Regions from separate parts of the Pseudoalteromonas sp. P1-7a genome, predicted to be linked through region 1. Evidence: predicted binding sites of a transcription regulator. Region 1 holds the regulator's gene; each other region holds the start of a gene.
What was found. Region 1 encodes LexA, which represses DNA repair genes until DNA is damaged. Its sites were predicted from a motif close to TACTGTATNNNNATACAGTA; they were not measured.

Region 1 (7,235 bases):
TATAAGATAAAGCGTGAACAAATTTTAATCTGCAATGTTTAGTTCACTCTATACTGATATAAAAAATAGCGAGGAGATGACCATGCTAGGTGCTTTTTCAATAAGCTTAACGGTTAAAGATATTGGAGCCTCTAAAGCGTTTTACGAAAAACTGGGTTTTAGTGAGTTTGCAGGTGAGATAGAACAAAATTGGCTAGTGATGAAAAATGGTGAGCATTTAATTGGCTTGTTCTCGGGTATGTTTGATAAAAACATGCTGACCTTCAACCCAGGTTGGGATCAGCATGCACAAACCGTTACAAACTTTAAAGATGTTGATGCGCTTAGTGAGTATTTTCAAAGCGCTAATATAAGCGTTGAGTCTGTGGGTGATAAAAGTTTTATTATTACCGACCCAGACGGAAACCCTATTTTGATTGACCAACACGTGTAAGTTTTTTTAGCCTAACGTTCTGCATTAATAAAATGATACCGCACAAACAAAATAGCACGCTGGTGGCTGCAAAGCTGATAAGTAACGGGTTGTTAAAATCTTCTCGCTCGCCGTAATCCATTATATGCAGCATCCAAAAAAAGTCGAAGATGCGCCATAGCGTGCTGCGAATGGTAATAACTTTGCCGTTAACTGCATTTAAATACAGCGTAGTATTAAAGGTGTCGTTAAATTGTACTTGCCACACATTTGTTTTATATCCGACCTCTCGTGTACCTTGTTTTAAAAGTGTGGTGCTAATTGGCTTAGCGTCAATGAGCAAATGAGCCTGCGCATTAGCGGTGATTTGTATTTTAGTGGGTGGCTTAAAAGGGCGGCCCGTTAAGCCATTAAAGCTTTGCTGCTCGGTGCTGTTAATAACAGTAATAAGCGGGGTAGTTAAAAAGTGCTCAAATATTATTTGAGTGGGGTTAGCCACTTGTGACGTAATATTATCGAGTGATGTGGGGTAGTCTGCTTGTGTAAATGGGTTTGTAAGTGTGCGTTTTGCAAGGTGCTTACCATGTACGTATTCAAGTGGTATTGCGCTCATTACTAAGCCACCTAAAAGCCAAGCTAAAATTTGTAAGGCAAGTAAATAGCCTAGCCACTTATGTAGTTTTCGTGCGCGCTTAAATAGTTGCTTTCTCATTTTGTGCTTCTTATTATTTTTAGCGTTAGTGTATTACAGCAGCCCATGCTTTTACTGCGGCATTTTGTCGCAGTTATTCATAAGCTTACTCTAACTTTATAAAAATAATAAAAAGGAGCGATAAAAAATCAGTGAGGCTGCGTTTAATGATCACGCAGGGCATTTATGAGCTCTTGTTTGCTCATTTTTGAGCGGCCACTAATGCCTACCTCTTTTGCTTTATCGTATAACTGTTTTTTAGTGCGCTTCTCATACTTTGAGGCTTTGCCGCCTTTAACTGCGGTTTTATGAGTATTACTATTAGCAATTCGCGCGGCTTTTTGTTTGCTCATGCCTTCATCGCGAAGCGCATCGTACTGTTCATCATTTTTAATTTGCGGGCCATGATCTACCATTATTGTTCTCCTACAGCTTTTAATTACACAGTGTGTGTATAACTTTCATACATAAACGCTAAATTTGTGCTTAACTAGCCTAACCCGTTTAATAAGGCAAATTAGGTGCCAATGGCGTTTAAACAGGTTTTTTCTATTAATAAAGCCATGTTTACCGCTTAGTTGATTTGGTATAAAAGTAAAACTGCGTTAAAGTTTGCGATGAAACTATAAGAGGGTAAAAAGCAGACAATGTCGGAAATTCAATTTTTAAATGTAGATCTAGAGCTTGAGTCTAAACAAGATATTAGCGCCCTAGTGGCAGACTTAAAGAAAAACGCGATGGTTTTACATTATGACAAAGACGAATATCGTCAATTGGCGCGTATTGAAGCCGCGGGTGACATAACCACGCCTGACAAAGCAATTAACCACTTATGTGAATTAATCGAGTCGTGTTCACGTAATGCGCTCAAACAATGGTTGAGCTGTTCGCGCAGAACCTTTGATATTGGCTTTGAATCGGGCACGTCACCTAAGTGTTTTAACCAAGCTCTACATGCAGATACACTGCTACGTATATCTGCAATTGGCGCGGGTATGGAAATAACAATTTACCCTATCGAAAAGTAGCCATAGTTAATTATTTGCGCTCGACAACCGCTGCGGTCATTTTTGATACGCAGCAAAGTTCGCCGCGGCTATTAGTTATTTTTATTTCCCATACAGAACTGCGCTTACCAATATGAAATGCACGAGTAACAGCGGTTAAAGTGCCATTTCGAGAGGCCTTTAAATGGCTGGCGCTAATTTCCTGGCCAACACAATAAAATTTTGTAAAGTCCACTACAAAGTTAGCGGCGTAGCTTGCTACGGTTTCGGCAAGTACCACATTTGCGCCACCATGTACCATACCAATAGGGTTATGATGCTCAGGAATAGCGGGCATGGTAGCTACTAGGTAATCATCGCCTATTTCGGTTATTTCTATACCCATGGTTTTCATTAGCGTGCCTTGGCCGTTTATTCCCTCATCTAACTGTTTGCAAAGCGCTAATGTGATGGGTTGATGCCAAATACTCATAATTACTCCTTTATGTTGAAAGCAAATTTATAGCATTTTAAATACTGAACGTCTGTAATTACCTAAAATATATCCAAGTGCGGTGTGTTTAGCTATTTTAAAGCGCAATTTAAATTTGCGATTTTTATTTAACTGTATATACTCACAGTTAAATGTACTGTATGGAAAACCAGTTGTATGCGACCATTAACTAAACGCCAAGCTCAAATACTCGAACTAATAAAAGTTTTTATTAAAGACACTGGTATGCCTCCTACACGTGCCGAAATTGCGCAAACACTAGGTTTTAAAAGTGCCAATGCCGCAGAAGAGCACTTAAAAGCGCTTGCCAAAAAAGGTGTTATTAAAATGAAGCCAGGCGCAAGCCGTGGTATTCAATTGGTTGAAGAAGAAGAGCCAGAGCAACTAGGGCTACCATTAATAGGTCGAGTTGCAGCGGGTTCGCCTATTTTGGCGCAAGAACATGTTGAGAGTCACTGCAAAATAGACCCACTTATGTTTAAACCTGCCGCTGACTTTTTACTGCGTGTTAACGGTATGAGTATGAAAGATATAGGCATTATGGACGGCGACTTACTTGCTGTACACCGTACTCAAACAGCTGAAAATGGCCAAGTTGTGGTTGCGCGGGTAGATGAAGACGTAACCGTAAAGCGCCTCGAAAAAGCAGGCCGAAAAGTATTATTACACGCCGAAAACGAAGAGTTTACGCCTATAGAGGTAGACCTTGAAAACGAATCTTTTAATATTGAAGGTTTAGCTGTTGGCGTAATAAGAAATGCCGACTGGATGTAATCTTTAATTATTTTTAAGTAACTTTTTATAAATGCGCACTTTTAAGTGTGCATTTTTGTTTTAAAAAAGACCTTCCGCTACCTCAAAGCGCCCTAAAATTATTTAGCCTGTAAACTTTTTTGCACTCGCATTTAACTCCTCTTTTATATGATGCACCCTCTAGTTTTACTCGCTATTTAGCAACTAACTTGTGTTTAAGCTGGCGTAATTAAAGCTTATTTTAAAATACAACTTGTTTGTTTTTTATACTGAAACTTGCTTGTTGTACGTTTTTTAGCTAATCATTAATGTGCTGGGCTAACAATAACTCATAGCTTTTTGGTTTTGAGAACACACAAATACATATTCTTTGTCGGCGCAGCTATACCAATCAAAACAAATTAGGTTGGTTAAATAATAAAAATAACGAATTGGCGTTTAAGCCGTATGCCTCTTCGCTTTGCATTCGCAATAGCATCAAAGGAGCCGTCACATGGGTAAACTGACCTCTGCCTTGTGGCTTGTATTGATTATGTTCCCGCAGCAAGTGCTGGCTAATAGCCAATACAATATGCGCAAGGGCGTAACCGATATAAGTAATAATGTATATCAGCTACACATGACAATATTTTTAATATGTTGTGTGATTGGGGTGATAGTGTTCGCAATTATGTTTTGGGCACTAATTCATCACCGTAAATCTAAAGGGGCAGTTCCTGCCCAATTTCATGAAAGTACCAAAGTAGAAATTCTTTGGACTGCCATTCCGTTTGTTATTTTAATTGCCATGGCAATCCCTGCCACTAAAACCTTGATTGCAATGGAAGATGCCAGTAAGGCCGACTTAACCATTAAGATCACTGGGTCACAGTGGAAGTGGCATTATGAATATATGGGCGAAGACGTGGAGTTTTATTCTATTTTGTCTACCCCTCAAGACGAAATAGCCAACCTTGCTAATAAAAACCCCAATTACTTACTTGAGGTTGATAAACCTTTAGTACTGCCAATTAATCAAAAGGTGCGTTTTTTAATGACCTCTGATGATGTTATTCACTCTTGGTGGGTACCTGATTTTGCCGTTAAAAAAGATGCCAACCCAGGGTTTATTAATGAAACGTGGACCAACATCAACGAAGAGGGTATTTACCGTGGCCAATGCGCCGAACTATGCGGTAAAGATCATGGTTTTATGCCCGTGGTAGTTGAAGCTAAGTCGCAAGAGGATTTTAACGCGTGGCTTGCAGATGCTAAGCAAGCTAAGCAGAAAGCGGCATTAGCCGATGCAGCCCTACTTGAGAAAACGATTCCTAAAGAAGAGTTAATGACGCTAGGCGAGCAAGTGTATATGGCAAGTTGCGCTGCGTGTCATCAGCCAACAGGTATGGGGTTACCGGGTGTGTTTCCAGCGCTTAAAGGTAGCCCCATTGTGCTTGGTGATATAAAAGATCATATAGATATTGTAATTCATGGCCGTCCTGGCACTGCAATGCAGGCATTTGCAAAGCAGTTATCTATAAAGCAACTTGCGGCAGTAATTACCTTCAAACGCAATGCGTGGGGTAACGATACGGGTGATGTTATCCAACCTAGTGAAATTCAGGCAGCACTTGATGCTGATGGGGAGGCGAACTAATGAGTAGCATAGTAGAACAACCACACGCCAATAACGCTCACCACGGCCACCATCCAGCCAAAGGTTTTAAACGCTGGTTATATACAACAAACCATAAAGATATTGGCAGCATGTACTTAATTTTTTCGCTGACGATGTTTTTAATTGGTGGTGCAATGGCTATGGTTATTCGGGCTGAGTTATTTCAGCCAGGATTACAATTGGTAGATCCTCACTTTTTTAACCAAATGACCACAGTACACGGCTTAATTATGGTGTTTGGTGCTGTAATGCCAGCCTTTACGGGGCTTGCTAACTGGATGGTACCGCTCATGATTGGTGCGCCAGACATGGCACTGCCCAGAATGAACAATTGGAGCTTTTGGATTTTACCCTTCGCTTTTTTAATTTTATTGGCATCGTTATTAATGCCTGGAGGCGGCCCCGCATTTGGCTGGACGTTCTATGCGCCGCTTTCTACAACGTACAGTAACGATAACACCGCAATGTTTGTGTTTGCAGTGCACATTATGGGGATTAGCTCAATTATGGGCGCAATAAACGTGATTGTGACCATTGTTAACTTACGTGCCCCAGGCATGACATGGATGAAACTACCATTATTTGTTTGGACATGGCTAATAACCGCATTTTTATTAATTGCTGTTATGCCTGTATTGGCCGGAGCGGTCACTATGGTGCTGACCGATAAATACTTTGGAACCAGCTTTTTTGATGCAGCAGGTGGCGGCGATCCGGTGATGTTTCAGCACATATTTTGGTTTTTTGGCCATCCCGAAGTGTACATCATGATTTTACCCGCCTTTGGTATTATTTCGACCATCGTGCCTACGTTCTCTCGTAAAAAACTATTTGGTTATGCCTCCATGGTATACGCCACTTCTTCTATCGCATTACTGAGCTTTATAGTGTGGGCGCATCATATGTTTACGACCGGTATGCCCGTTGCTGGCGAGCTATTTTTCATGTACGCGACCATGCTTATATCGGTACCTACAGGGGTAAAAGTTTTTAACTGGGTGGCCACTATGTGGCGAGGTTCAATAAGTTTTGAAGTACCCATGTTATTTAGTATTGCATTTATTGTGCTATTTACCTTAGGGGGCTTTTCGGGGTTGATGTTGGCTATAACACCAGCTGATTTTCAGTATCACGATACTTACTTTGTGGTGGCGCACTTTCATTACGTGTTAGTTACGGGGGCAATATTTTCTATTATGGCAGGGGCTTATTATTGGCTGCCTAAATGGACGGGCAATATGTACAACATTGCCTTGGCTAAGTGGCATTTTTGGTTATCGCTGGTAAGCGTTAATGTGCTGTTTTTCCCTATGCATTTTGTTGGGCTGGCAGGTATGCCTCGCCGCATTCCCGATTACGCTCTGCAGTTTGCTGACTTTAACGCAATTATTAGTGTAGGTGGGTTTGCCTTTGGTTTATCGCAGTTACTCTTTGTGGCTGTGGTAATTAAATGTGCCCGAGGGGGCGATAAAGTCCCTGCAAAAGTATGGGATGGTGCTGAAGGTTTAGAGTGGGAAGTAGACTCTCCTGCGCCGTATCATACTTTTTCTACACCGCCGGAAATTAAATAATGACACATGCACCGCTATTAAAGCGCCTAATTCTTATTTGTATAGGTATGTTTGCTTTTGCATTTGCCTTAGTGCCCTTATATGACGTGTTTTGCGACATAACCGGGCTTAATGGCAAGCCGTCGCTTGAGCAAGCTAAGCAAAGTACACAAATCACTGAAAACCGAGAAATAGGTGTGAGCTTTACAACCCATGCGCAAAGTGGTGCGCCCTTTATTGTTAAATCAAAAGAATACAGTGTTGATGTGAAACCGGGTGCTATGCGTGAGGTAATGTTTAGCGCAAAAAACACCAGTGATATCGATAAAGTAATGCAAGCGGTGCCTTCTGTGTCGCCTGGAAAGGCGGCTAAGTACTTACATAAAATAGCGTGCTTTTGCTTTGATCAACAACCCCTAAAAGCGGGTGAAGAACTTGAGTTTAAGCTGCTTTTTTATGTTGATACCGCATTGCCGAGCGATGTAGAAGAGCTAACTTTATCGTACACCGTATTTGATATTAGTGAGCAGCTAGTAGCAAGTAATAACTAGCCTGCATGTCTAGTGTAAAACTAGGAGCAAGTAACATGAATCAAGATTATGAAAACTACTACGTACCCGAGCAAAGCCCTTGGCCCATAGTGGGCGCGGTGGCGTTATTTTTTATTGCAGT
Region 2 (7,235 bases), on a different contig from region 1:
AAAATAAAAATGACGGCTTTGATATAGCCGGCGATAAAAATAGTGGCGTAAGTAATCAAGCTGTAAATATAAACAGCGAGCAAAACTCTAAGATAATAAAATTCAATGTAATAGAAGAACAAGTTTACTTGGGGTTTAAAATCTTTTGTTTTGCAGTTGCCATAGCTCTAGCTGTTTGCTTTTTAGTTACGGGGCTTTGCCTTTCTAAAAAATCATTAGATAGTATTTTAGAGCATCGAACTACTATGGTAGAGGTAAGTAATAAGCCTTTGGAAAAAGTGGAATTAACCAAGGTAACCAAAAATCATAAACCAGCTTTAAAATCAGACGAGAAAATTAAAACTAGCGATAAACAGGTAGTAGAAAGTATGGGTAATAAAATGCTTTACTCAGGATCAATCATAACCTTAGTTGCATTTATACTTGGCACTGGCTTAACTTTATTACTGACAATTGTTAAGTTCTCATTTCATAACCGCCAACAAAATGAAGATAACCCAAATGTAGCGCTTGCCGGACCCGCAAGTGAATTATTTATGGCCTTGGCGAATTATATAAAAAGTAAAATTAAATAAAATAGCCCGCTAACTAGCGGGCTTTTTTATAAGTAAAATTTGCTCAAACTACTTTCCGAACTAAACTATGTTTTTACTTAAATTTAAAGGGACTATTAATAATGACGATAAAAAAAGATTTCAGTGGATTGAAAAAACTATCTAAAAATTTAGAAGAGTTAGGTAATAAAAAATCTATAGCACTAGATGAGTTAATGAATGACACTTTCATATCTAACCATTCTAAATATAAAAATTTTGAGGAACTATTGAATAGTAGCTCTTTCACTGTTGAAACAGCAGAAGACTTTAAAGCAATACCTGATGATGAATGGGATAGTTACATAGGTAAAAATACAGAGTTTGATACGTGGGAAAATATGCAGAGAACAGCATTTAAATACTATGTAAAAGGCGAAATTAAAAAAGGCCTTTAATATAAAGAAGCCCGTACTTAGCGGGTTTTTATATTTAATAAACCTACCCCAATAAATTACTCGTTCTATGCATTCTTATCGACTGGCCAACAACACCTTCAACGTTATATTCATCATGCTCTGTTACTTTAATTGGCGGGTGATCAGGGTTCGCGGATAGTAACTGGTTGTTTTTCAAATCAGCTATTTTGCAAACAAAAAGCCCGTTCAAAACTGCAACAATTACATCACCGTGTTTTATTGTGGCTGCGCGTTCTATTATAAGAATGTCGCCATCAAATATTCCTACACCTTCCATGCTCCTGCCACTGGCACGGCCAACAAAAGTTGAATCACTTAAAAAGCTACTATCTAAACTTTTTTCTAACTCCTTTATGCCAGGCCCCACATCTACATTAGAAATAATCACCAAATAAACCCCTTAATAAAAAATAATTTAAATTAATTTTAGCCCTATTTTAGCCCTATTTTAGCCAGTTTAAAAAAGTGTTCGGATGAAGAAAGACAAAACTATGTGTATTTAACAAAAGTTGTAACGTATTGCTACCTCTAAAATAAGTAACATACAAGTTAAAAAAATGAGTAAAAAACAGGTGTTTTTGGTATTGAAAAAAGGTGAAAATGTCGAGTATTAAATTGTTAAAAATCAGGTTGTTCGGAAGTTTCAACTGTTTTTATATACAGTATGTTGAGTTGCTATTATAAAATTTATCATTACAATGAAATTGACTCCCAAACAGAGCTCTTTTAACAAAAAAGGATTAAGTTATGAACAAGCAACACGTAAACGGAAAATCAGTACTTTTATCAGCGCAGGTAAGTGGTGGTGAAGATACTCAAGACAATGGCGGCGGTGGCGGTGGGGTAGAGCCACCAAAATTAAACTAAGCCAGAAAAAATTATTAACCAGCATTATTGCTGGTTAATTACACCACCAAGGAAAACACATGATTGATTTTATAACTGCTACAGACTGGACAATAAGAGCGCTAGAAGTACTTATTATTCTTTATTTACTAGTAACGCTTAACAAGCACCGCTTAGCGTTATTTTTTGGTGGTAAAAGTAATTTAAAATCAATTGATGATCACACAATGCATTCATGCTTTATTGCTGCACTTACAGTAATGGTATTTCACTTTGTAAGTTCAAACTTAGCTCAATACATAATTACAATAGAAATGAGCAAGCTAGCACTTAGGCAGTTTTTTTACTTCACCATGTTTAGTTGCTCAATGGCATTTGTTATGGCGTTATTCTTTATGCATAACATTAGAGGTTGCACGTTCTCAACAACTGCGCGGCTTTGTTTATACCTTGCATTAGCTCAATCGGTTGTGCAGCTAATACAATTTATCATGCGTGGCCTGCTAGATAGCAGCATACTGTCACCCGCTTACAGCTTTAGCGTTATGGCGCTCAACTTATTATCGTTAGGCGTTGTTGCTATATACCCAGCTAAAAAATTTACTGGCCTACTTACCAAAGAGGGAATTTAAATGCCGTTACTTATAGTAATGTTTATCTGTTTAACCATGGCGTTATGTATAACTGGCGTTGCTATAGTACGCGGCCAAAACACAACAGGCATAGAAACCGCGCTTAAACATAAAATTAAACACTACATGCCAGAGGGAACAGCAGCCCACCAGGACGATTACGGTGTAGCGTATTCAATAGTTATGGATTTAGGCGCCACAATAGAGCGCCCAGATAACTGGGATAAAATAGAATCAATGAATGTGGTACACAAACGCGCCACTATTTTTAGAAACCAAGCACTTAAAAAGCCTACCGACTTACCATCCCCACAAGAACGGCCAGTATTCAAACTTGTTAAATAACCCGCTAGAGCGGGTTTTTTAATGCCCATTAAAAAGTCGCGCCTTGTTAAAACATGAACGATAAATTAATGTATATACCTATACATATCATGGAAAATAAAAGGAATAAATATGATCAAGGTTGGAGCGTGGGTACTAGGGGGATTATCACTTATATCGGTAATAATGTATTTTGATTTAGGCGATCGTATATCAGGCGTAATTTGTATGTTTGCCGCTGGGCTTTTCTTCCCGCCAGTGCTTAACAAAAATAAATAACACAAACAGAGAAAAGGCTGAATCAAAAGGCAAAATATATAAAGACATAACTCAAAAGTCCGCAGTCGTATTTGGTATTATTTTGTTGGCCATTGCTGCCGTTTTGAGTATCGGCTCTTAATTACCTGTAAAATATAACCACTAAAAAGCCCGCTAAATACGGGCTTGTCTATAATCTGTTACCATAAATCGATGGTTCAGGGGTTTTTATTAAATTGTGTTAAATCAAAAAAATCTTCTTTTGGATAAGTCTCATGTGCAAGAATTAATAACTTACTTTGCATCCTCTCAAAACTATCAATAGTTATTTGGAGGATTTCATAGCAATTATTTGTTGCGTTAATTAGTTCCATATGTAATTTTTTATGGGCTTTTGGGAAGTAAATAGAGTAAAAATCGTGTAGTTTTGCGGATTTATTTTTGTTAGACCATTGTTCATATATTGGCTGTATTTCTTCATAATGTAACTTAGACCTATCATTCAAATGCTGCAGTGAAAGTAAGTATCGTTCATCAAAGATAGATAAATTTAATAAATCCCCGCCTAATTCTCTTTGAAGAGGTATTAAACTTATTAAATTAAATGGCTCAATTTCTACATTAGGCAAAAATGATGGTAGCAAATGGGCTCTTTGGTCTTCGGGTTGGCTTTCAAATCTGCCCATTTTATCATTATAAAAAGTTCTTAATTGATGCAACTTGGCGCTTAATAGAAAGATATTTGACTGTAAAGCTATTATCAGTTTTTTTTCTTTTTTTTCTGCATCTAGCTGTCGGTCTTGCTCTGCTTTTTTATCATTGAGACGGCTGTTAAATAAGTAACCAAGGGCAGCAGCAACTAAAGCAGTGAAAAGACCAAATAGGCCAGTAAAAAGTAGTCTAATAGATACTGGTACTATAGATTCTTCAACAGCAAGAGCACTTAGGTACCACACAAATAAAAGTAAAAGCGCAAAAGAAACCCCTAAAAAATAGGGGGCATAAACTTTCCAATCGAATTTTTCGTCCATGTAAATCTTCTTATGCTGTTTTTTGGCTATTGGCGGGTTTGCTTGCGCGGGCGTCAATCACAGGCTTTAAGTCTTTTAGCAACAATTTACCGCAGTCGTTAATATCAATCTTTTTATCTGGGTTTACCCTAAACCAATCAAGATGAAAGAACATCATTAGCGATTTAATTGAAGTATCAATAAATTGCTTTTCAAACTCTTCTTCATTTAATAAACCCAGGTCACTCATAGAGTCACCTGGCGCAATTTGCCCAGCAGCAGGGTTAGTTTCACCAGTAAATAACCACATAAAATACATTTTTGTTTTTGGATGCTTAGCAATTTTTTCTAAATTACCAGCACCAGGCTCAGAAATTCCAGCCTCATATTTTTTGTATCCGCTAAGCCCTATATCAAGTAATTCACAGAATTTAGCTTGGCTCAGGTGAAGTGATTCACGAATAGTTTTAATTTTAAGCCCAATAGTGTTTGACATAGTTCTTATAAGATCCTAGTATTTAGCTCGGATACAATAGTGTACCAAATGATTCTTTTAGTGTTCTTCTTTAGTGTTTGGGTTTAATTAAATACCCTAACAACGAAGATTAGCACAATTATAGTCAGTTTAGGAACCAAACAAATAAAGATAGAGGCTAATTATGGATGCTGAAAAATACAGAAAAAACTTACAGGGTGAAGTAGTTGGCCCAGATGAAAAGTTCTTAAAGCGTAAGCAAGTGCTAGAAATGTGCGGTATTTCACTCTCGCATATGTACCACCTAATGAATAAAGGCATGTTCCCTAAGTCACATCGTGTGTCGCACCGCAGTGCTGTTTGGCTTGAGTCAGACATAAACTTATGGCGCTCAATGAACAGTAATCATTTTTTTGCTGAATATGGCGAGCAAATTAAAGCACAAAAATTAGGTGAAGGCGCAGCCGCATGAACATGACCTTTGCACTTTTAGCGATATACAACACCCCAGCGGTGCCGCTTAAAGACATTTGTGAGGAATATTTAGGCCTTAAGTTTAAAACAGCCGAACAAAAAGCAAAGGCAGCACAGTTACCTATACCCACATTTAAAATTCGCGACTCAGAACGTGCACCCACAATGGTAAACGTAAACGACCTAGGTGCGTATTTACAGGCCCGTTACGACGCAGCCCAAAAAGAATGGCAAAGCGTTAATAACTAGGAGCAAACAATGAGCACATATCAAGTATTTGACCAAAACACGTATAACGCATTACCTAACTTAGCTACTAAGGCTGAGTATTTACTTAAGTGCCAAATAAGCACTAAAGAAGCCGTTAATTGTAAATCAGTTGAATTTGAACCGTGCTTACAAGCCTTTGTTGGCGAGTTGCCATTACCTATTTACTGCCACGGCAACGAAAACCAAACCATACAAAAAGCCGTGTACTGGTTAAAAGCGCAAGCTTTATCTAAACCGCAGCAACAAGCACAAGGAGTATAACCATGGCAAATGCATTAGTTAAACACATCAATAACGTAAAACCAGCGCCATTAAAAGCTGTAGAAGGGCGCCACATACCAAAAGGCTTAGCTGAAATAAAAGCGCTAATGGGTAGCGAACGCCACACACCAGAGTACGTATACACCAAAGTGTTAAGCGAGCAAGAGCGAACAATAGTGTGTTTTGCTGCAGGCCTAAAACGTCATGACCTTGAAAAAGGCTTTGCCAATTTTAACGCCGATACCCGTCTTAAAATTCACAAAGCTATTTTGCAGTTACAAGAACTGGTTAAAGCATTTGTTGATGCCAACGCCATGGCACCGGCTAAGTTTTTGCAAAATGCGCCTGCTGAGTCTGCAAAAACCAGCTATTCCCACCTAACTGTTAGTTCGCACTAAGGATTGATCATGAGCTCAACTAATCGCGGAACCCAGCGCAATGCAGATGACTACTACGTAACACCGCATTGGTTAATTGAAGATTTTTTAGCAGCGTTTAGCGAAAACTGCCGCTTTAATTTTGACGAACAAGCATACCCGTTAATGTTAGACCCAAGCGCAGGCGGCTGTGAACAATACCCGATGAGTTACCCAACCGTATTAGAAAAGCACGGTTTTACAGTTGATAGCTGGGATATTCGCCAAGATTCACGCGCAAAATTTAAAGGCCGTGACTTTTTAAGTATTGACCCGACTTATACGCCTGCTTATCAAATTATTATCACTAACCCACCTTTTAACGTAGCGCAAGAATTTACAGAACATGCGCTTGAAATGGTTCCTAATGGCGGTTTAGTGATCATGCTGCAACGCCTTAATTGGTTAGGTAGCCAAAAGCGCAAACCTATGTGGCAAAAGCTGCCATTAGCTGCGGTTTATGTGCATAGCAAACGCCCAGGCTTTGACCCACAAAAGCCAAGTAAAACAGATTCAACCGAATACGCCCACTTTGTATTTTGCAAAGGATACGAGCTAGCTCCTGAGCTTTTCGTAATTTAACGCTGGGAACTGCTGAAAATGAAACTACACCCAAAAGCAAAGGCAGCTCTTAGGCATTTAATTGATTGTGAAAAATCACCGAGCATTAGAAATATGCTTTCTGTTACGCGTCAGTTGGCAGAAGAAGTGCTTGAAAAATATGCGCCTGAAATATCAGCGCGGTTTGATTGCATTAACTCGCAAACAATAGAAGAGGCTGAGCGTGCAGATGCTTGGTTTAGCTATTCATATAAGGAATACATGATTCAAGATCATCACAACGTAAAAAATGTAGAAGTTTTTCATCAAATACACCTACCCAACGAATTAAACGACATCCCGTTTTAAACCCAAAGGACTACTAAAATGAACTCTATCAAAGACCAAGATCCGTCTAAAAAACAGTTAATACTCAATATTGTTGAACACGCTATTGAGCAAGCCAATTTTACAATCCGCCTTTTAAACAAACGCAGCACCGTACACATGCTAATACAATGCGAAGACACGCTCACCGATTTACTGCCAATCGTAAAAATGATTGCTGACGACGACGTTAATTTTGAACGAGCATACAGCCTAATGAGCATTGCATTAAATGCAGTACAAACTGGCGGCGAACCAATGGAAGTAGAGCTTTAAACGGTGGCTAATCCGCAAGCGATAGACCTACAAGCCCTTAGACTATCTAGTATA
Region 3 (7,235 bases), on a different contig from region 1:
CCCAAAATGATATGGGTTTGGTCTATTATCAATTTTTTTTAGAAAGTCTTTTAAGTATTCAGCTAATTATCAATTGGCATCAAGTACTATAGACTTGCTCCATCTTGTATTTACATACCTCACAAAGGGGAGAAAAGCATGTCTCATCAGATTATTAAAGACTTACATAACCGTTATACGGCTAAAAAGTACGATGTGAACAAACGTATTTCATCAGCAGATATTGACGTAATTAAAGAAGCTATTCGCTTGTCTGCTTCTTCGATCAACTCTCAACCTTGGAAGTTTGTATTGGTAGAAAGTGACGAAGCAAAGCAGCGTTTACACGATACATTTGCTAACAAGCATCAATTCAATCAACTTCATGCAAAAGAAGCATCGCATACGCTGTTATTAGCTTATGATCCTAAATTTACTAAGGAGAAGTTTGTTAAACGTGTGGATGTCGAAGTGAGCTCTGGTCATTTACCAGCAGAGTTACGTGAGAGCTTTATGGGTGCTTATGCTTTTGCAGAAATGAATACAGATGAAAATGGCTATAATGGCAGCTGGACTAAAGCACAGGTTTACCTAGCACTGGGTAACATTATGCATACACTGGCGCGTTTAAATATTGCATCTACACCCATGGAAGGTGTTGACCCAGAGTTAATTGGCGAGAAGTTTAGCGAAGAGCTAGATGGCCATATTTGTGAAGTGGCACTTGCAATGGGTTACCCTGTTGAAGAAGAAGACTGGAACTTTGGCAAACCTAAAGCGCGTTTACCAGTTGAAGATATTATTGCTACTGTATAACGTGTTGCTATAAGTTAATTAGCCGAGAATCTTCTCGGCTTTTTATTTTTAGAATAAACCATACGCTTGTGTTTCTTCGTCTTCCTCTTGTGCTAAATGATCAGGTCTAAATATTGCGCTAGGATCTATTAAAACACTGTGTTTTTCGGCTAACTTTATTAGCCCTCGCATCATGCCTTTGGTTTGCGGGTCTATATCAAAGCCTACTTCGGTTAATTTATCGAGTGGCTTAATGTCTTCTTTTTTATAATCTATATTGTCCTCTACTTTATCTACTAGTAACCCGATATGTGGGTTGAGCCCGTCTTTAGTAGTAAAAACAATAATAGGTTTATAGTCGAGTGTTATTTGCTCTTTTGCCGCATCAAACAGTCGTTGCAATTGCATAAAGCTATTGCGCTTTATACTCGCTACATATTTACTGGCTTGTTTATAGTCCTGCTCGCTATGAGCACTAACTGCGTGATCTGTTGCTGTAACTAGCGCTTGAAAAGGCTCATCAAATTTTTCTATGATAGTTTTTAGGTCACTGTTGTCGGTTTTAAACTCTTTATAAAATACGGCGATGTTGTGCAGCTGAATTTTATCGTTCGTTATTATCTGACTCTGCTGCGCGATGCTTTTTTCAAATTGGCTAAACCAATCATTAAGCGAGGCTTGCCAGGTTCTTAGCTCATTAAGTGCTTTTTTATTACTTTGCTCTGTAGAGCTGCCATTTAAAATAACACCTAGGTCGAACACTGGCGTAGGTGTTTCCATGTAGTCTTTTACACCAATAAAGCTCTTATTGTTATTTGGCAATGTAGTGAGGTTATTATCAAACCGCTCGGTGAGTAAAATATCGAGAATTTTAAGTGAAATGGTTTTACAGCCCACTTGAAAGTTTATGAATTCCATACCTTTATCTTTAATTGCCTTGTAATGCTTTAAGGATAGAACAAAATGGATAAATAGCTTAAAGGTTGAGTGGTTTTTTAATTAGTGATTTAACAGCGAGTTTAAATTGCTGCTCTAATGCTTTTCTCCCACTTAGGCGGTGTTGTTTGATTAGCTGCTCATTATTGTGGTTTTGTAATACCATTTGTATCAGCAAGTGGCGATCTTCACTTTTAGTTGCCATTAGGCAGGACGGTGAGTGGTTAAATAAATACCATAGTTTTGGCGCGGTATTAAAGCGATTTATTGCACTAATTGCAGTGTTAATAGGTGGGCTGGGCACGCTAGATTCATCGAGAAATTTACTTATTAGCTCACTGACTAACTCACTGTCGAGTTGGCTAAAGTGCGTTAATAAACCATAAAACAAATCACTTTTAAATTGCTGAGCTAAGGTATGTAAGCCCTGCGGGGATGTGTCTAATGCTTTAACAACAAGGGCTGAGTGCTCACCGGTGCTTTTATCTCGCTGATAACCTAGCTTAACAGTACTAAAGCCTTGAGATTGCCAAAAATGTAAAAGCCCGGCTGTAGCCCCAAAACTTGCACCTATATAACTACAGGTGGGTGTTAGCTGATGCTGGCAATGCGCTAGCAATGCTTTACCTACGCCTTGTTGGTGCAGGTTAGGTGCAACAGCTATACGAATAACGCGTGCGCTTTGTTTTGTTAAATAGCTTGGCTGTGCGCTTAATTGCGCGAGTGATTGTGCCATTAAATGCCCTTGTGGGCGCCGCTCACCACTGATTACTTGCTTAGCTAACTCTGCATCCATACCGCCCTCAACAGCTATTAAACACACTCCCACAACATGCATGTCGCATCTACTAATAAACAGTCTTTGCGCTGGGGCATCAAGTAAGTGGCGTAAATCGTTAACACTGCTTTGATAATGGGCAAGTGCGAGCAGCGCAACTATTTGCTGCAGTAAAGACTCATTATCAACGAGTTGCTGTTGAGTGACTTCAACGTGCTCAATGCTATTTAATGCGGGCGGGTATTCTTTATATTGTGCATCTAAAGCAAAGAGTGTGCGTACATGTTGCTCAAGAGGGTCGCTATTGGCAAAACGTATAGGGTCTTCTAAGTTTACAACTTTTGCCGCTTTGTAATTTGCTTTAATATGTTGCGTAAAACGAATGGTATAGCCTCGGCCATTACCCTCGTAACCTACCAAGGTGCTTGCAAAGACTATACGCGGGTAGTGCTTTAACATGGCGAATAGTAGTGGTACAGGGATTGCGGCGGCTTCATCGACCAGTAATAGTTCACATTGCGGCAACTGATTAAGCAGTGCATCTGGGGCCATGTATTGTAAATTAGCTAAATGTTTTTGCTGAGCCTTGTATTCAACCTGTAAGGTTTTAGCTAAATGCTTAAAACAGCTATGGGTGGCTCTGAATTGTGTTGCGCATACAATGATTTTTTTATCATGTAATGCTGCGGCTGCAAGACCAAGCGCGGCTGATTTTCCTCGCCCTCTGTCGGCATTAATAATTAAAGGCCTGTTCGCGCGGCCTGTGGCCACCTTAATTATTTGTTCAACGCATTGTTGCTGCGCCTGATACTCAATTTTATTCGTTACATTGCTTTTGATCGGCGGCTGTTTAAAGTCAGTGTGTTCATCAAAGTGTATGACGGGTAGCGTTTGTAAAAGGCGAGAAAAACGTAAATTAAAATAGCTTTGCCGATTACTACTTCCATGAGATTGCACGCTTTTAAGTGCAGGGTCTTGCCAAGAGGCTAAACTTTGTAAGTCAGGCAGTAATAAAAATAACAAACCGCCTGCTTTTATGGTACCGGCAAGGGCAGCAAATTTATCGGGGTAAATGCCACTAAAGCCATCATAAACGGCATGAATAAACTCTTGTCCAAGTAGTTCATGGGTATGCTCAGGCCAACTTGAATTAGCAATGCCGCTGTTTGACAGCAGTTTTACATTATCTGAGTCTGTTAATGTGCTTAGTAGCTCGTAGCACCAAGCGGCTTGGCCTGTGATAAGTACTAACTGACGATGTTTTGCGTCAGTTAGTTGCTGTGTTAATTGTTCAACATAGTGCTTATACAGCTTGAAGTCGTGCATATGCGGTCACTAGCCATTTGCTGCCAAGGTCGTCAAAGTTAACTTGTACACGCGATTGTGCGCCACTGCCTTCGTAATTTAGCACAGTGCCAATACCAAATTTAGCGTGCAGTACACGTTGACCTAAGTTAAACCCACTTTCTTCAAAAGCTGCATGGCTTACTGACGCGCTAAAGCGCCCAGCAGCAGGTGGTCGCGATACCTGCGTTTTAATACGAATTTCTTCTACGCAGTCTTCGGGTATTTCGCGTAAAAATCGCGATGGGCTGTGGTATTTCTCTTGGCCGTATAAACGGCGGCTTTCGGCATGGCTTATGTAAAGCTTGTCCATTGCACGGGTCATACCCACGTAACAGAGGCGGCGTTCTTCTTCTAAGCGCCCTGATTCTTCATTACTTTGCTGCGATGGGAACATACCTTCTTCAACGCCCACCATAAACACAAGTGGAAACTCTAATCCTTTAGCAGAGTGAAGAGTCATCATTTGTACAGCGTCTTCGTGCTCATCCGCTTGGCCTTCACCAGATTCAAGCGAGGTGTAGGCTAAAAAGCCCTGTAATGGTGAGCTAAACTCTTCTTCTTCAGGGAGCTCGTACTGATCGCATGCACTGATAAGCTCTTCTAAGTTTTCTACGCGAGCGCGGCCTTTTTCGCCTTTTTCAGCTTGATACATAGCCATTAAACCAGACGTTTGAATCGTGTATTTGGCTTGCTCTTGTAGTGTAAGGTCGCTAATTTTATCTTCTATGTGTTCGACCAACTCTACAAACTTTGTAACAGCGCTTGCCGCACGACCCGATAAATGCTGTTGTTCAACAATTGCTTTAGCCGCGTACCAAAGAGGCAGCGACTCAGCACGCGCACAGTCGCGTATATGGCTAAGAGTTTTATCGCCAATACCGCGCGCAGGGGTGTTAATTACACGCTCAAATGCGGCGTCGTCTTGGCGGTTTCCTACCAATCGTAAGTACGATAGCGCATCTTTAATTTCTTGACGTTCGAAGAAACGCATACCGCCGTAAATACGGTATTTTAAGCCTTCTTGAAGCATGGCTTCCTCGAGTACACGAGATTGCGCGTTACTGCGGTATAAAATGGCGGCGTCTTGCAGCGCATTACCGGCATTTAACCAGCTGCGTAGCTTACTACTTACAAAGCGGGCTTCGTCTAGCTCGTTAAAGGCTGCATAAATTGATATCGGCTCGCCTTCGTTGCCATCGGTCCACAAGCTTTTACCCATGCGCTCTGCATTATTTTTTATAAGCGCATTAGATGCTTTTAGAATGGTTGCGGTTGAGCGATAGTTTTGCTCAAGGCGAATAGTTTCAGCATTAAAGTCTGTTAAAAAACGCTTTATATTTTCTATTTTAGCGCCGCGCCAACCGTAAATACTTTGGTCATCGTCGCCTACAATCATAATGCTTTGCGTATCGCCTGCAAGTAGCTTTAACCATGCGTATTGAATGGTATTGGTATCTTGGAATTCGTCTACCAGCATGTGGGCAAAGCGCTGCTGGTAATGGCGAAGTAGCGTAGGGTTATTTTTAAGAACCTCGTAGCTACGTAGCAGTATTTCTGCAAAATCGACTAAACCAGCGCGGTCACATGCTTCTTGATAGGCTGCATATACACGCAGCATCATTTGCTCGTTTATATCGTAGGCTTGAATATCTTTAGGACGCAGGGCTTCATCTTTCTTAGCGCTGATGTACCAGCCAAATTGTTTAGCTGGCCATTTTTTATCATCAATATTCATTGACTTTAATAAGCGCTTGATCATTCTTAGTTGATCGTCAGAGTCTAAAATTTGAAAGGCTTCTGGTAGGTTTGCTTCACGATGATGAGCGCGCAAAATACGGTGTGATAAACCATGGAATGTACCAATCCACATGCCTCCCACGGGGGCTTTTAGGGTTTCTTCAACACGGGTGCGCATTTCTTTAGCGGCTTTATTAGTAAAGGTAACCGCAAAAATACTATAAGCAGAAGCTTGCTCAACCTGCATTAACCACGCGATACGATGAACTAAAACACGTGTTTTACCCGAACCAGCACCTGCTAATACCAGCATGTTTTGTAGTGGGGCTGCAACGGCATCGCGTTGTTTGTCATTTAAGCCATCGAGTAATTCAGAAACGTCCATCGTTACGCCTTTTCAATCAATAATGAGAGGGAGTATAACAGGTGTTTTTGTTAGGCTAAATAAAATACTGTTTTTATGAACAGCTATTCTAAAAATACTTGTAAAACTAATTGCTTAGCTGTTTATTTATGCTGTTAAGTAACTGTAATTAAGAATAAAAATAATCAAATTGACCTATATTTAGTAAAAAACACTAAATCAGTTATTTTGTGCTAGTTTAACTAATTGATTTTTAAGCTTTAAAAAATTGGCATAAAGTGTGATAGTAAGTAAATAACTAAAATTTAAAATTAATTAACTACAGAGGTAAGTATGGCTGATCAAGGTTCTGGCGGTAATGTAATTGCGGCGTTGTGTAATATATTTTTTCCTGGTTTAGGGCAACTGGTACAAGGGCGTATTTTAGCTGCTATCTTCTTTGCGCTAGCTATTATAATTAGTTACGCACTTATTTATGTATTGGTAGGCTTTGTACTTGTGCCTATTATTTATTTATGGTCGATTATAGATGCTGCACGTTTTAGATCGCGAAGTTAGCTTTTATGCCACCTATTTAAATAGCGCCCATTGGCGCTATTTTGCGTTTTAGGGGCGGTGTTCAGGGCTATTTATGGGTATAATTAGTGCATTAGCGTTTTATAAGTAAAAATTATGGAATATCAATTTATACGTGACCCTATTAGCGGGCTGCGCATTAAAATAAGCAGCGAGCATGCCCTAATTGGCCGCTGGTTAAATGAAGAAATTGGCAAAGAAAAAGTGGCGATGGTACAAGCACTTATCAACTCAGTTAAAACAAGCTACGAGCCAATAACGTTAAAAGGCCAAGAAATAGACTTAATACTCTCTAAAGACGAAGCCTTATTTGAAGCCCATGCCCTACACCAAGGCAGTGAAGACTTAGTTGCCTATCAAGATGATGACTTAATGCTTGAAGAAAATGGCCTAGTGAGTGGTTGTGGCTTTGAAGATTTTATAGATTTAATTGAATCTTGGGCTGACTTTAGCGGCTCAAAGTAAAACCAGAATTATTAAAATAGTGCTGATGCATTGCGCTTTTTTTATCTGTACTATTACACCAATCAAAAACGTCAGGAATGAATATGTCTGCCAATTTAAATAAGCTAGTCGTTATGCTAGAAATGCAAAATGCCATGAATACTAAGGTTCATGAGCAATGGTTTAGCCAAGGTTTTGAGTGGTATAGAGCCATTTGGGTAGAGTGTGCAGAAATGCTAGACCACTACGGTTGGAAGTGGTGGAAAAAGCAAACCCCAG

Region 2: AN389_RS13420 (LexA family transcriptional regulator) is a predicted target of LexA. The motif match lies at 1,658-1,677, and genes of this name have one in related genera.
Region 3: uvrD (DNA helicase II) is a predicted target of LexA. The motif match lies at 6,023-6,042, and genes of this name have one in related genera.

Annotation. Positions count from the first base shown of each region.
Region 1 covers NZ_LKDU01000012.1:67,849-75,083, reverse strand. The annotation lists gene AN389_RS09820 (VOC family protein) at 83-433, shown strand; gene AN389_RS09815 (hypothetical protein) at 408-1,124, opposite strand; gene AN389_RS09810 (Rho termination factor N-terminal domain-containing protein) at 1,268-1,519, opposite strand; gene AN389_RS09805 (hypothetical protein) at 1,751-2,131, shown strand; gene AN389_RS09800 (PaaI family thioesterase) at 2,142-2,582, opposite strand; gene lexA (transcriptional repressor LexA) at 2,760-3,377, shown strand; gene coxB (cytochrome c oxidase subunit II) at 3,850-4,992, shown strand; gene ctaD (cytochrome c oxidase subunit I) at 4,992-6,584, shown strand; gene AN389_RS09780 (cytochrome c oxidase assembly protein) at 6,584-7,114, shown strand; gene AN389_RS09775 (cytochrome c oxidase subunit 3) at 7,150-7,235, shown strand, end outside.
Region 2 covers NZ_LKDU01000021.1:70,144-77,378, reverse strand. The annotation lists gene AN389_RS20595 (hypothetical protein) at 1-575, shown strand, start outside; gene AN389_RS13425 (hypothetical protein) at 677-991, shown strand; gene AN389_RS13420 (LexA family transcriptional regulator) at 1,035-1,400, opposite strand; gene AN389_RS13415 (hypothetical protein) at 1,939-2,490, shown strand; gene AN389_RS13410 (hypothetical protein) at 2,491-2,835, shown strand; gene AN389_RS20395 (hypothetical protein) at 2,947-3,093, shown strand; gene AN389_RS13405 (hypothetical protein) at 3,291-4,103, opposite strand; gene AN389_RS13400 (helix-turn-helix domain-containing protein) at 4,114-4,578, opposite strand; gene AN389_RS13395 (AlpA family transcriptional regulator) at 4,742-5,029, shown strand; gene AN389_RS13390 (pyocin activator PrtN family protein) at 5,026-5,280, shown strand; gene AN389_RS13385 (hypothetical protein) at 5,290-5,562, shown strand; gene AN389_RS13380 (hypothetical protein) at 5,565-5,960, shown strand; gene AN389_RS13375 (hypothetical protein) at 5,970-6,560, shown strand; gene AN389_RS13370 (hypothetical protein) at 6,579-6,887, shown strand; gene AN389_RS13365 (hypothetical protein) at 6,906-7,181, shown strand; gene AN389_RS13360 (replication endonuclease) at 7,185-7,235, shown strand, end outside.
Region 3 covers NZ_LKDU01000056.1:2,748-9,982, reverse strand. The annotation lists gene AN389_RS19120 (NAD(P)H-dependent oxidoreductase) at 139-795, shown strand; gene AN389_RS19115 (hypothetical protein) at 844-1,692, opposite strand; gene AN389_RS19110 (GNAT family N-acetyltransferase) at 1,751-3,814, opposite strand; gene uvrD (DNA helicase II) at 3,792-5,957, opposite strand; gene AN389_RS19100 (hypothetical protein) at 6,270-6,494, shown strand; gene AN389_RS19095 (YacL family protein) at 6,609-6,977, shown strand; gene AN389_RS19090 (dUTP diphosphatase) at 7,061-7,235, shown strand, end outside.